Regions from separate parts of the Streptomyces sp. NBC_00122 genome, predicted to be linked through region 2. Evidence: riboswitches for the same ligand, from Rfam matches in the RefSeq annotation. Region 2 holds a riboswitch; each other region holds the start of a gene.

Region 1 (3,267 bases), 1.6 Mb from region 2:
ATCTCCTCGGCCTTCAGGTCGCCGCCGTGCTCACGGCGGATGTCCTGCGAGATCTTCATCGAGCAGAACTTCGGACCGCACATGGAGCAGAAGTGCGCGGTCTTGGCCGGCTCGGCGGGAAGCGTCTCGTCGTGGAACTCGCGGGCCGTGTCCGGGTCGAGGGCCAGGTTGAACTGGTCCTCCCAGCGGAACTCGAACCGCGCGTCCGACAGGGCGTCGTCCCACTCCTGGGCACCGGGGTGCCCCTTGGCCAGGTCGGCCGCGTGGGCGGCGATCTTGTACGTGATGACGCCGGTCTTGACGTCGTCGCGGTTGGGCAGGCCCAGGTGCTCCTTGGGCGTGACGTAGCAGAGCATCGCGGTGCCCCACCAGGCGATCATCGCGGCGCCGATGCCCGAGGTGATGTGGTCGTACGCGGGCGCGACGTCCGTGGTCAGCGGGCCGAGCGTGTAGAACGGCGCCTCCTCGCAGATCTCCTGCTGGAGGTCGATGTTCTCCTTGATCTTGTGCATCGGGACGTGGCCCGGGCCCTCGATCATCGTCTGCACGTTGTGGCGCTTGGCGATCGTGTTCAGCTCGCCCAGCGTCTTCAGCTCCGCGAACTGCGCCGCGTCGTTGGCGTCCGCGATCGAACCGGGGCGCAGGCCGTCACCCAGCGAGTACGTGACGTCGTACGTCGCGAGGATCTCGCAGAGCTCCTCGAAGTTCGTGTAGAGGAAGTTCTCCTTGTGGTGCGCCAGGCACCACGCGGCCATGATCGAGCCGCCGCGCGAGACGATGCCGGTCTTGCGGCGGGCGGTCAGCGGCACGTACGGCAGCAGCACGCCGGCATGGACCGTCATGTAGTCGACGCCCTGCTCGGCCTGCTCGATGACCGTGTCCTTGTAGATCTCCCAGGTCAGGTCCTCGGCGCGGCCGTCGACCTTCTCCAGCGCCTGGTAGAGCGGGACGGTGCCGATGGGGACGGGGGAGTTGCGCAGCACCCACTCGCGCGTGGTGTGGATGTTGCGGCCCGTCGAGAGGTCCATGACCGTGTCGGCGCCCCACTTGGTCGCCCAGGTCATCTTGTCGACCTCCTCCTCGATGGAGGAGGTGACCGCGGAGTTGCCGATGTTGGCGTTGACCTTCACCAGGAACCGCTTGCCGATGATCATCGGCTCGATCTCCGGGTGGTTCACGTTCGCCGGGAGTACCGCGCGACCTGCGGCGATCTCCTCGCGGACGACCTCGGGGGAGACGTTCTCGCGGATCGCGACGTACTCCATCTCCGGGGTGATCTCGCCCCGGCGGGCGTACGCGAGCTGCGTGACGGCGGCGCCGCCACGGCCCCGGCGGGGCTGGCGGGGACGGCCAGGGAAGACGGCGTCGAGGTTCTTGAGCCCGCCCCGCGGCGAGGTGTGCTTGATGCCGTCGTCCTCGGGACGCACGGGACGTCCCGCGTACTCCTCGGTGTCCCCGCGGCCGATGATCCAGTTCTCGCGCAGCGGCGCGAGACCCCGGCGCACGTCCGTCTCGATCTGGGGGTCGGTGTACGGACCTGACGTGTCGTAGAGCGTCACGTCCTTGCCGTTGGTGAGGTGGACCTGGCGGACCGGCACCCGGATGTCGGGGCGGGAGCCCGCCACGTACCCCTTGTGCCAGCCCGGCTGGCGCTCGGTCTGGCCGTCGGCGTCCTGGCTGACGGCAGGCGTGCGTGCGTCCTGAATGGTCATGAGACCTATCTCCCTACGCCGGCATTACCCGGTAACAGGTTCGGCGGTCGACGCAGCCTCCTCCCGTACGCATCCGTGATGCGCGTACGGTGATCAGCGTCCTCTCAGCCCGGTGCTCCGAGCTCCCGCGTTGTGCAAAGTAGCCCCCACGCTAGCGCCATCCATGGCGTGCTGAACAGTGGGCCCCCGCATCTCTTGCGATGATCTGCTGGTGACGATCTCGCCGCAGCCCCCCACTGAGCCCGTGGACCCCACCAGCCACGCTGACCACGCGCACTCCCACGAGCCTGGCCATGGACACGGTCACGGGCACAGCCACGGGCACGGTCCGGCGGCCCCCGTCTCGAAGCACCTGCGCAAGGTCATCGCGGCCGTGCTGATCCCCTTCACCGTGGCCGTCTTCGCCGGCATGGTGGTGCTCTGGCCGGGCGGCGCGCCCGCCCACGAGCGCACGGGTGTCGGTTTCGACCGGCAGACGCAGCAGGGCTCGGTCGTGTCGCTCGAACAGGTCGACTGCAAATCGGTGAACGCCTCGCAGGTGCCGCCCACCGGTGACACGTCCACGCCCGAGGGCCGCGAGGCCCAGGCCGCGCAGACCGGCGAGTGCAAGAAGGCCACCGTCGAGGTCGGCACCGGACCGGACAAGGGCCGCACCTTCGTGGAGATCGTCCAGCCGGGCGCGCCACGGCAGTTGGCGAAGGGGCAGGAGGTGGTGGTCGCGTACGCGCCGGACGCCCCCCGGGACCTCCAGTACTCGGTCATCGACGTGAACCGCAAGTTCCCCCTGGCGCTGCTGGCCGGGATCTTCGCCCTCGCCGTCGTGCTGGTCGGCCGGATGCGCGGGGTGTTCGCACTGATCGCGCTGGTCATCAGCTTCGGCGTGCTGACCCTCTTCATCCTCCCGGCCATCCTGCAGGGGTCGAACCCGCTCGTCGTCGCCGTCGTAGGGGCGAGCGCCATCATGCTCATCGCCCTGTACATCTGCCACGGGCTGACCGCCCGCACCTCGGTCGCCGTCCTCGGCACGCTCGTCTCGCTGCTGCTGATCGGGCTGCTGGGCTCGGTCTTCATCGACTGGGCGTTCCTCAGCGGCAACACCGACGACAACACGGGCCTGATCCACGGGCTGTACCCGGACATCGACATGAGCGGTCTGCTGCTCGCGGGCATCATCATCGGATCGCTGGGCGTGCTCGACGACGTGACGGTCACCCAGACCTCCGCGGTCTGGGAACTCCACCAGGCCGACCCCTCCATGGGGTCGCGCGCCTTGTACCGGGCGGCCATCCGGATCGGTCGCGACCACATCGCGTCGGTGGTCAACACGCTCGTACTGGCCTATGCGGGTGCCGCGCTGCCCCTGCTCCTGTTGTTCTCGATCGCGAACAGCAGCATGGGGTCGGTGGCCAACAGCGAGCTGGTCGCGGTGGAGATTGTACGGACCCTCGTGGGCTCGATCGGCCTCGTGGCCTCGGTTCCCGTGACGACGGCGCTGGCCGCCCTGGTCGTGTCGGCCGACCGGCCGAGGACCCCGGTCGCCGGGACGGCCTCGGGG
Region 2 (3,267 bases):
CCGACCAGAAGTAGGGCACCGGGTCGTAGACCTGGGCGGGTTCCCCGGCCAGGATGTTCGCGGCGACCGTCCGCGGGCCCTGGAGCGCGTTGTCCCAGTGGTGCACGAGCAGCCGCGTCCCGTAGCGGGCCGACGGGAAGGACGCGCAGTCGCCGACCGCGTACACCCCGGGCAGGGAGGTACGCAGGTACGCGTCGGCGGTGACCGAGCCGTCGGGGCCGAGGACCACCCCGCTCCCGGCCAGCCATCCGGTGGCGGGGCGGGCGCCGATGCCCACCACGACCGCGCCGGCGGGCAGGGTGCTCCCGTCCGCGAGCAGTACCCGGCCCTCCTCGATCCCGGCGACCTTCGCGCCGGTGATCAGCCCGGCGCCGGCCTCCTCGTACCAGCGGGCCATCGGGGCGGCGACCTCCGACGGCAGCGCCCCCGCCAGGACCCGGTCCGCCGCCTCGACCACGGTCACCTCGCAGCCCGCCTCCCGGGCCGCGGTGGCGAACTCCGCGCCGATCCAGCCCGCGCCGACGACCACCGCCCGGGGCGCCTCGGCCAGGACCGGGCGCAGCCGTGCCGCGTCGTCCAGCGTGCGCAGCAGGTGCACGCCGGGGACCCCCTCCGTCCCGGGCAGGGTCAGCGGCTGCGCGCCTGTGGCCAGCACGAGGACGCCGTACGGGACCGGTCCCGCCTCGGTGTCCAGCTCGCGCTCGGCGGCCCGCAGCCCGGTGACCTCCGTGCCGAGCCTGAGCTCGATGCCGAGCCCCTCGAAGTCCACGTCGAAGGCGGAGTCCTCGGCCTTGCCGAGCAGCACCGCCTTGGACAGCGGAGGCCGGTCGTAGGGCTGGTGGGGCTCGGCGCCCAGCAGGGTCACGGTGCCGGTGAAGCCCTGCTCGCGCAGGGCGACCGCGGTCTGCACGCCGGCCATTCCGGCGCCCACGATCACGACGCCGCTCGGGTTCTGCTCCGTCTGCTCACTCACCCGGCCACCCTAATCACCTGACGGGCCGCCAGGAATAGATGCCGCCTTACCGGCTGTCCGCACCGGGGTTAGTCTGGCCACCGTACCTATCGCGGGAGTCCGGACGCACCGGGCTGAGAGGGAGGCTGGCCGGCCTCCGACCGTACGAACCTGATCCGGGTCATGCCGGCGAAGGGAGGGGCTGGACGCCCATGCACTCATCTCGAACGTCCCGACCATCTCGGACGTCCCGGACGGGGTCCGACGTCCTCGTCATCGGGGGCGGGATCATCGGACTCGTCACCGCCTGGCGGGCGGCCCGGCAGGGCCTGCGCACCGTACTGGCCGACCCGGCCCCCGGCGGCGGCGCCGCCCAGGTCGCGGCCGGGATGCTCGCGCCCGTCACCGAGCTGCACTACGGCGAGGAGGCCCTGCTGGGCCTGGGTCTCGCCTCCGCCGCCCGCTATCCCGAGTTCGCCGCCGAGCTCGCCGACGCGAGCGGCGGCCTGGACATCGGCTACCGCGCCTGCGGCACCCTCGCCGTCGCCCTCGACTCCGACGACCGCCTCCACCTGCGGGAGCTGCACGCCCTGCAGCGCCGGTGCGGCCTGGAGTCCGAGTGGCTCACCGGCCGCGAGTGCCGCCGGCTGGAGCCGATGCTGGCTCCGGGCGTCCGGGGCGGCCTGCGGGTCGACGGTGATCACCAGGTCGACCCGCGGCGGCTCGCGGCCGCCCTGCTGGCCGCCTGCGAGGGAGCCGGCGTGGCCGTCCACCGGGCGACGGCCGAGCGGCTGCTGGTCACCGCCGACCGGGCGGCCGGGGCGCTGCTCGACGACGGTACGGAGCTGCGCGCGGACCATGTGGTGCTGGCGGCGGGCTCGCTCAGCGGCCGGCTGGCGGGTGTACCGCCGGAGCTGGCGGCCCCCGTACGGCCGGTGAAGGGCCAGGTGCTGCGCCTGGCGGTGCCCGCCGCCTACGCGCCGTTCCTGTCGCGGACGGTACGGGCGGTCGTGCGCGGCAGCCACGTCTACCTGGTCCCGCGCGAGAACGGCGAGCTCGTCGTCGGCGCCACCAGCGAGGAACTCGGCTGGGACACCACGGTCACCGCGGGCGGGGTCTACGAACTCCTGCGCGACGCCCACGAGCTGGTGCCCGGCATCACCGAACTCCCGCTCGTCGAGACCCGCGCGGGGCTGCGGCCGGGCTCCCCCGACAACGCCCCGATGCTCGGCCCAACCGACCTCCCGGGCCTGCACCTGGCCACCGGGCACTACCGCAACGGGGTGCTGCTGACCCCGCTCACCGGCGACGTGATGGCGGAGCTGCTGACCACCGGCGAACTGCCGCCGATCGCACGCCCCTTCACCCCCCGCCGGTTCTCCGCCGCACGTCAGGAGTCGCACGCATGACCATCTCCGTCAACGGCGAGCCGCGCGAGGTCGCGGCCGGCACCACGCTCGACGCGGTGGTCGCCACCCTGACCACGGCCCCCGCCGGAGTCGCCGCCGCGCTCAACGAGACCGTGGTCCCGCGCGGGCAGTGGCCGCTCACCCCGGTGGGCGAGGGCGACCGGGTCGAGATCCTCACCGCGGTCCAGGGAGGCTGACCGGCATGGCTGAAGACCTCTTCACACTGGGCGGCCGCAGTTTCTCCTCCCGCCTGATCATGGGTACGGGCGGCGCCCCGAGCCTGGACGTCCTGGAACGGGCCCTGGTCGCGTCCGGCACCGAACTCACCACGGTGGCCATGCGCCGCCTGGACCCGACGGTCCAGGGCTCGGTCCTGTCCGTGCTGGCGAAGCTGGACATCGCGGTCCTGCCGAACACTGCGGGCTGCTTCACGGCGGGCGAGGCCGTGCTGACGGCCCGGCTCGCCCGGGAGGCGCTGGGCACCGACTGGATCAAACTGGAGGTGGTCGCGGACGAGCGGACCCTCCTGCCCGACGGCGTCGAGCTGCTGGACGCCGCCGAGACCCTGGTGGACGAGGGCTTCACGGTCCTCCCGTACACGAACGACGATCCGGTGCTCGCGCGGAAGCTGGAGGACGCGGGCTGCGCGGCGATCATGCCGCTCGGGTCCCCGATCGGGTCGGGGATGGGGATCCGCAATCCGCACAACTTCGAGCTGATCGCGGAACGGGCGTCCGTCCCGGTCATCCTGGACGCGGGGGCGGGTACGGCGTCCGATGTCGCCCTGGCGATGGAGCTCGGCTGCGCGGCGGTGATGCTCGCGTCCGCGGTGACGCGGGCGCAGGAGCCGGTGCTGATGGCTGCGGCCATGCGGGATGCCGTGTCGGCGGGCCGCCTCGCGCACCG
Region 3 (3,267 bases), 3.2 Mb from region 2:
GTCGTGGCGGTCGTCGTGGGCCTGTGGGAGCTCACCTCCCGCCTGCAGGAGAAGAAGGGCATCAAGGCCCCGCTGGTCCCGCTCGCCGTCGGCGGCGCGGCCATGGTCATCGCCGGATACGTCCGCGGTGCCGAGGGCGCCTGGGTGGCCATGGCCCTGACCGTGCTGGCGGTCCTGGTCTGGCGGATGACCGAGCCGCCCGAGGACTACCTCAAGGACGTCACGGCGGGTGCCTTCGCGGCGTTCTACGTGCCCTTCCTGGCCACCTTCGTCGCGATGCTGCTCACCGCTGACGACGGGCCGCAGCGGGTGATCACCTTCCTGCTCCTGACGGTGGTCAGCGACACCGGGGCCTACGCGGTCGGCTGGCGCTTCGGCAAGACCAAGCTCGCGCCGCGCATCAGCCCCGGAAAGACCCGCGAGGGCCTGTTCGGCGCGGTGGCCTTCGCGATGGCCGCCGGCGCGCTGTGCATGGAGTTCCTGATCGACGGCGGCTCCTGGTGGCAGGGCCTGCTCCTGGGCCTGGCGGTCGCCGTCAGCGCCACGCTGGGCGACCTCGGCGAGTCGATGATCAAGCGGGACCTGGGCATCAAGGACATGGGCACCCTGCTGCCGGGACACGGCGGCATCATGGACCGGCTCGACTCGCTGCTGCCGACCGCCCCGGTGGTGTGGCTGCTCCTGGCCGCGTTCGTCGGTACGGGCTGACCTGCGGAAAGGCGTCGTAACACGCCGGGCGGTTACTCTTGGAAGGCGCGCTGCTTCTGCGGCGCGCCTTTCGTCTTACAAGGAGTACCTGCCATGGCCCGCCCTGTTCCGGGAGAGCTCACCTTCGTCGCCCCGCGCGGAGCCAAGAAGCCGCCCCGGCACCTCGCCGACCTCACTCCCGAGGAGCGCCGTGAGGCGGTGGCCGCGATCGGCGAGAAGCCGTTCCGGGCCAAGCAGCTCTCCCAGCACTACTTCGCGCGCTACGCGCACGACCCGGCCGAGTGGACCGACATCCCCGCGGGCTCCCGCGAGAAGCTCCGGCAGGAGCTCCTCCCGGACCTGATGAACGTCATCCGGCACATCAGCTGCGACAACGACACCACCCGCAAGACCCTGTGGAAGCTGCACGACGGCACGCTCGTCGAGTCCGTGCTCATGCGCTACCCCGACCGGGTCACGATGTGCATCTCCTCGCAGGCCGGCTGCGGCATGAACTGCCCGTTCTGCGCCACCGGCCAGGCGGGCCTGGACCGCAACCTGTCCACCGCCGAGATCGTGCACCAGATCGTCGACGGCATGCGCGCGCTGCGCGACGGGGAGGTCCCCGGCGGCCCGGCGCGGCTGTCGAACATCGTCTTCATGGGCATGGGCGAGCCGCTGGCCAACTACAACCGCGTGGTCGGCGCCATCCGCCGCCTCACCGACCCGGAGCCCGACGGCCTGGGCCTCTCCCAGCGCGGTATCACCGTCTCCACCGTCGGCCTGGTCCCCGCCATGCTGCGCTTCGCCGACGAGGGCTTCAAGTGCCGCCTCGCGGTCTCGCTGCACGCGCCCGACGACGAGCTGCGCGACACCCTGGTCCCCGTGAACACCCGCTGGAACGTCCGCGAGGTCCTCGGCGCGGCCTGGGAGTACGCGGAGAAGTCCGGCCGCCGGATCTCCATCGAGTACGCCCTGATCCGTGACATCAACGACCAGGCCTGGCGCGGCGACCTGCTGGGCAAGCTGCTCAAGGGCAAGCGTGTCCACGTCAACCTGATCCCGCTGAACCCGACGCCCGGCTCCAAGTGGACCGCCTCGCGGCCCGAGGACGAGAAGGCCTTCGTGGAGGCCATCGCCCGGCACGGCGTCCCCGTGACCGTACGGGACACCCGCGGCCAGGAGATCGACGGCGCGTGCGGTCAGCTGGCCGCTTCGGAGCGCTAGGTTCCGGTTCTGGCCGGTCGCGATCGGCCACGGGGTACCCTGTGGCCGAACCAATTTCATATTCCGACAGGGGAGCGCCACAGCGCTGAGAGTGCGGTATCCGTCATCCGCAGACCCTCTGAACCTCGCCCCGGTCATTCGGGGTAGGAAGTTCGGTCACCACTCAAGCTGTTGCGCCCTGCCCGGCGTCCGCTCGCGAAGAGCGCCGGGCAGGGCCGCGTCTTCTCCTGGACATCCCAGGAGGAATTCACCAGTGAGCACCACCAAGAAGCTGGCGGGCGCAGCGCTCGCGGCCGCGCTGGGCGTCGCCACGCTCAGCGCCTGCGGCGGCGATGCCAAGGACAAGTCCGCGGGTTCGAGTGACGCCCCGAAGTCCAAGACGGTCACGCTCGTCTCCCACGACTCCTTCAACGTGACCGACACGGTCCTCAAGGAGTTCGAGCAGCAGAGCGGCTACACCGTCAAGGTGCTGAAGTCGGGGGACGCGGGCGCGGCGCTCAACCAGGAGATCCTCACCAAGGGCTCCCCGCGCGGCGACGTCTTCTTCGGCGTCGACAACACCCTGCTCTCGCGCGCCCTCGACAACGGGATCTTCACGCCGTACGAGGCCAAGGGCCTGGCCGGGGTGAAGCCCGAGTACGTGCTCGACAAGGAGCACCGGGTCACGCCGATCGACTCCGGCGACATCTGCGTCAACTACGACAAGGCGTACTTCGCCGACAAGAAGCTCGCCCCGCCGCAGACGCTGGACGACCTGGTCAAGCCGGAGTACAAGAACCTGCTGGTCACCGAGAACGCGGCGACCTCCTCGCCCGGCCTCGGCTTCCTGCTCGCCTCCGTCGGCAAGTACGGCGAAGAGGGCTGGAAGGACTACTGGAGCAAGCTCAAGGCCAACGGCGTCGAGGTCGTCGACGGCTGGGAGCAGGCCTACAACGAGCGCTTCTCGGGCTCCGCGGGCGGCAAGAAGGCCAAGGGCGACCGTCCGCTGGTGGTCTCCTACGCCTCCAGCCCGCCGGTCGAGGTGCTGTACGGCGAGCCGCAGCCGGCCGAGGCCCCGACCGGCGTCTCCACCGGCACCTGCTTCCGCCAGACCGAGTTCGCGGGTCTGCTGAAGGGAGCGAAGAGCGAGGAGGGCGGCAAGGCCCTCCTGGACTTCCTGATCAGCAAGAAGTTCCAGGAGGACATGCCCCTCCAGATGTTCGTGAACCCGGTGACGAAGGACGCTTCCCTGCCGGAGCTGTTCACGAAGCACGGTGTGGTGATCGAGAAGCCCGAGAACGTCGCTCCCGAGAGCATCGCCAAGAACCGTGATCAGTGGGTCAAGGCATGGACCTCGCTCGTCGTGAAGTAAGC

What was found. A riboswitch is a leader RNA that binds a small molecule or an ion and turns the genes downstream of it on or off. The one in region 2 is predicted to bind thiamine pyrophosphate.
Region 1: another riboswitch for thiamine pyrophosphate. It lies ahead of thiC (phosphomethylpyrimidine synthase ThiC); the one in region 2 lies ahead of thiO (glycine oxidase ThiO).
Region 3: another riboswitch for thiamine pyrophosphate. It lies ahead of OG737_RS22330 (thiamine ABC transporter substrate binding subunit); the one in region 2 lies ahead of thiO (glycine oxidase ThiO).

The regions. Positions count from the first base shown of each region.
Region 1 covers NZ_CP108191.1:3,045,074-3,048,340, forward strand. The annotation lists gene thiC (phosphomethylpyrimidine synthase ThiC) at 1-1,712, opposite strand, end outside; TPP riboswitch at 1,706-1,851, opposite strand; partial or broken gene OG737_RS14355 (YibE/F family protein) at 1,891-3,267, shown strand, end outside.
Region 2 covers NZ_CP108191.1:1,469,150-1,472,416, forward strand. The annotation lists gene OG737_RS06955 (FAD-dependent oxidoreductase) at 1-973, opposite strand, end outside; TPP riboswitch at 1,055-1,167, shown strand; gene thiO (glycine oxidase ThiO) at 1,165-2,361, shown strand; gene thiS (sulfur carrier protein ThiS) at 2,358-2,558, shown strand; gene OG737_RS06970 (thiazole synthase) at 2,564-3,267, shown strand, end outside.
Region 3 covers NZ_CP108191.1:4,675,824-4,679,090, forward strand. The annotation lists gene OG737_RS22320 (phosphatidate cytidylyltransferase) at 1-708, shown strand, start outside; gene rlmN (23S rRNA (adenine(2503)-C(2))-methyltransferase RlmN) at 802-1,914, shown strand; TPP riboswitch at 1,973-2,082, shown strand; gene OG737_RS22330 (thiamine ABC transporter substrate binding subunit) at 2,168-3,265, shown strand.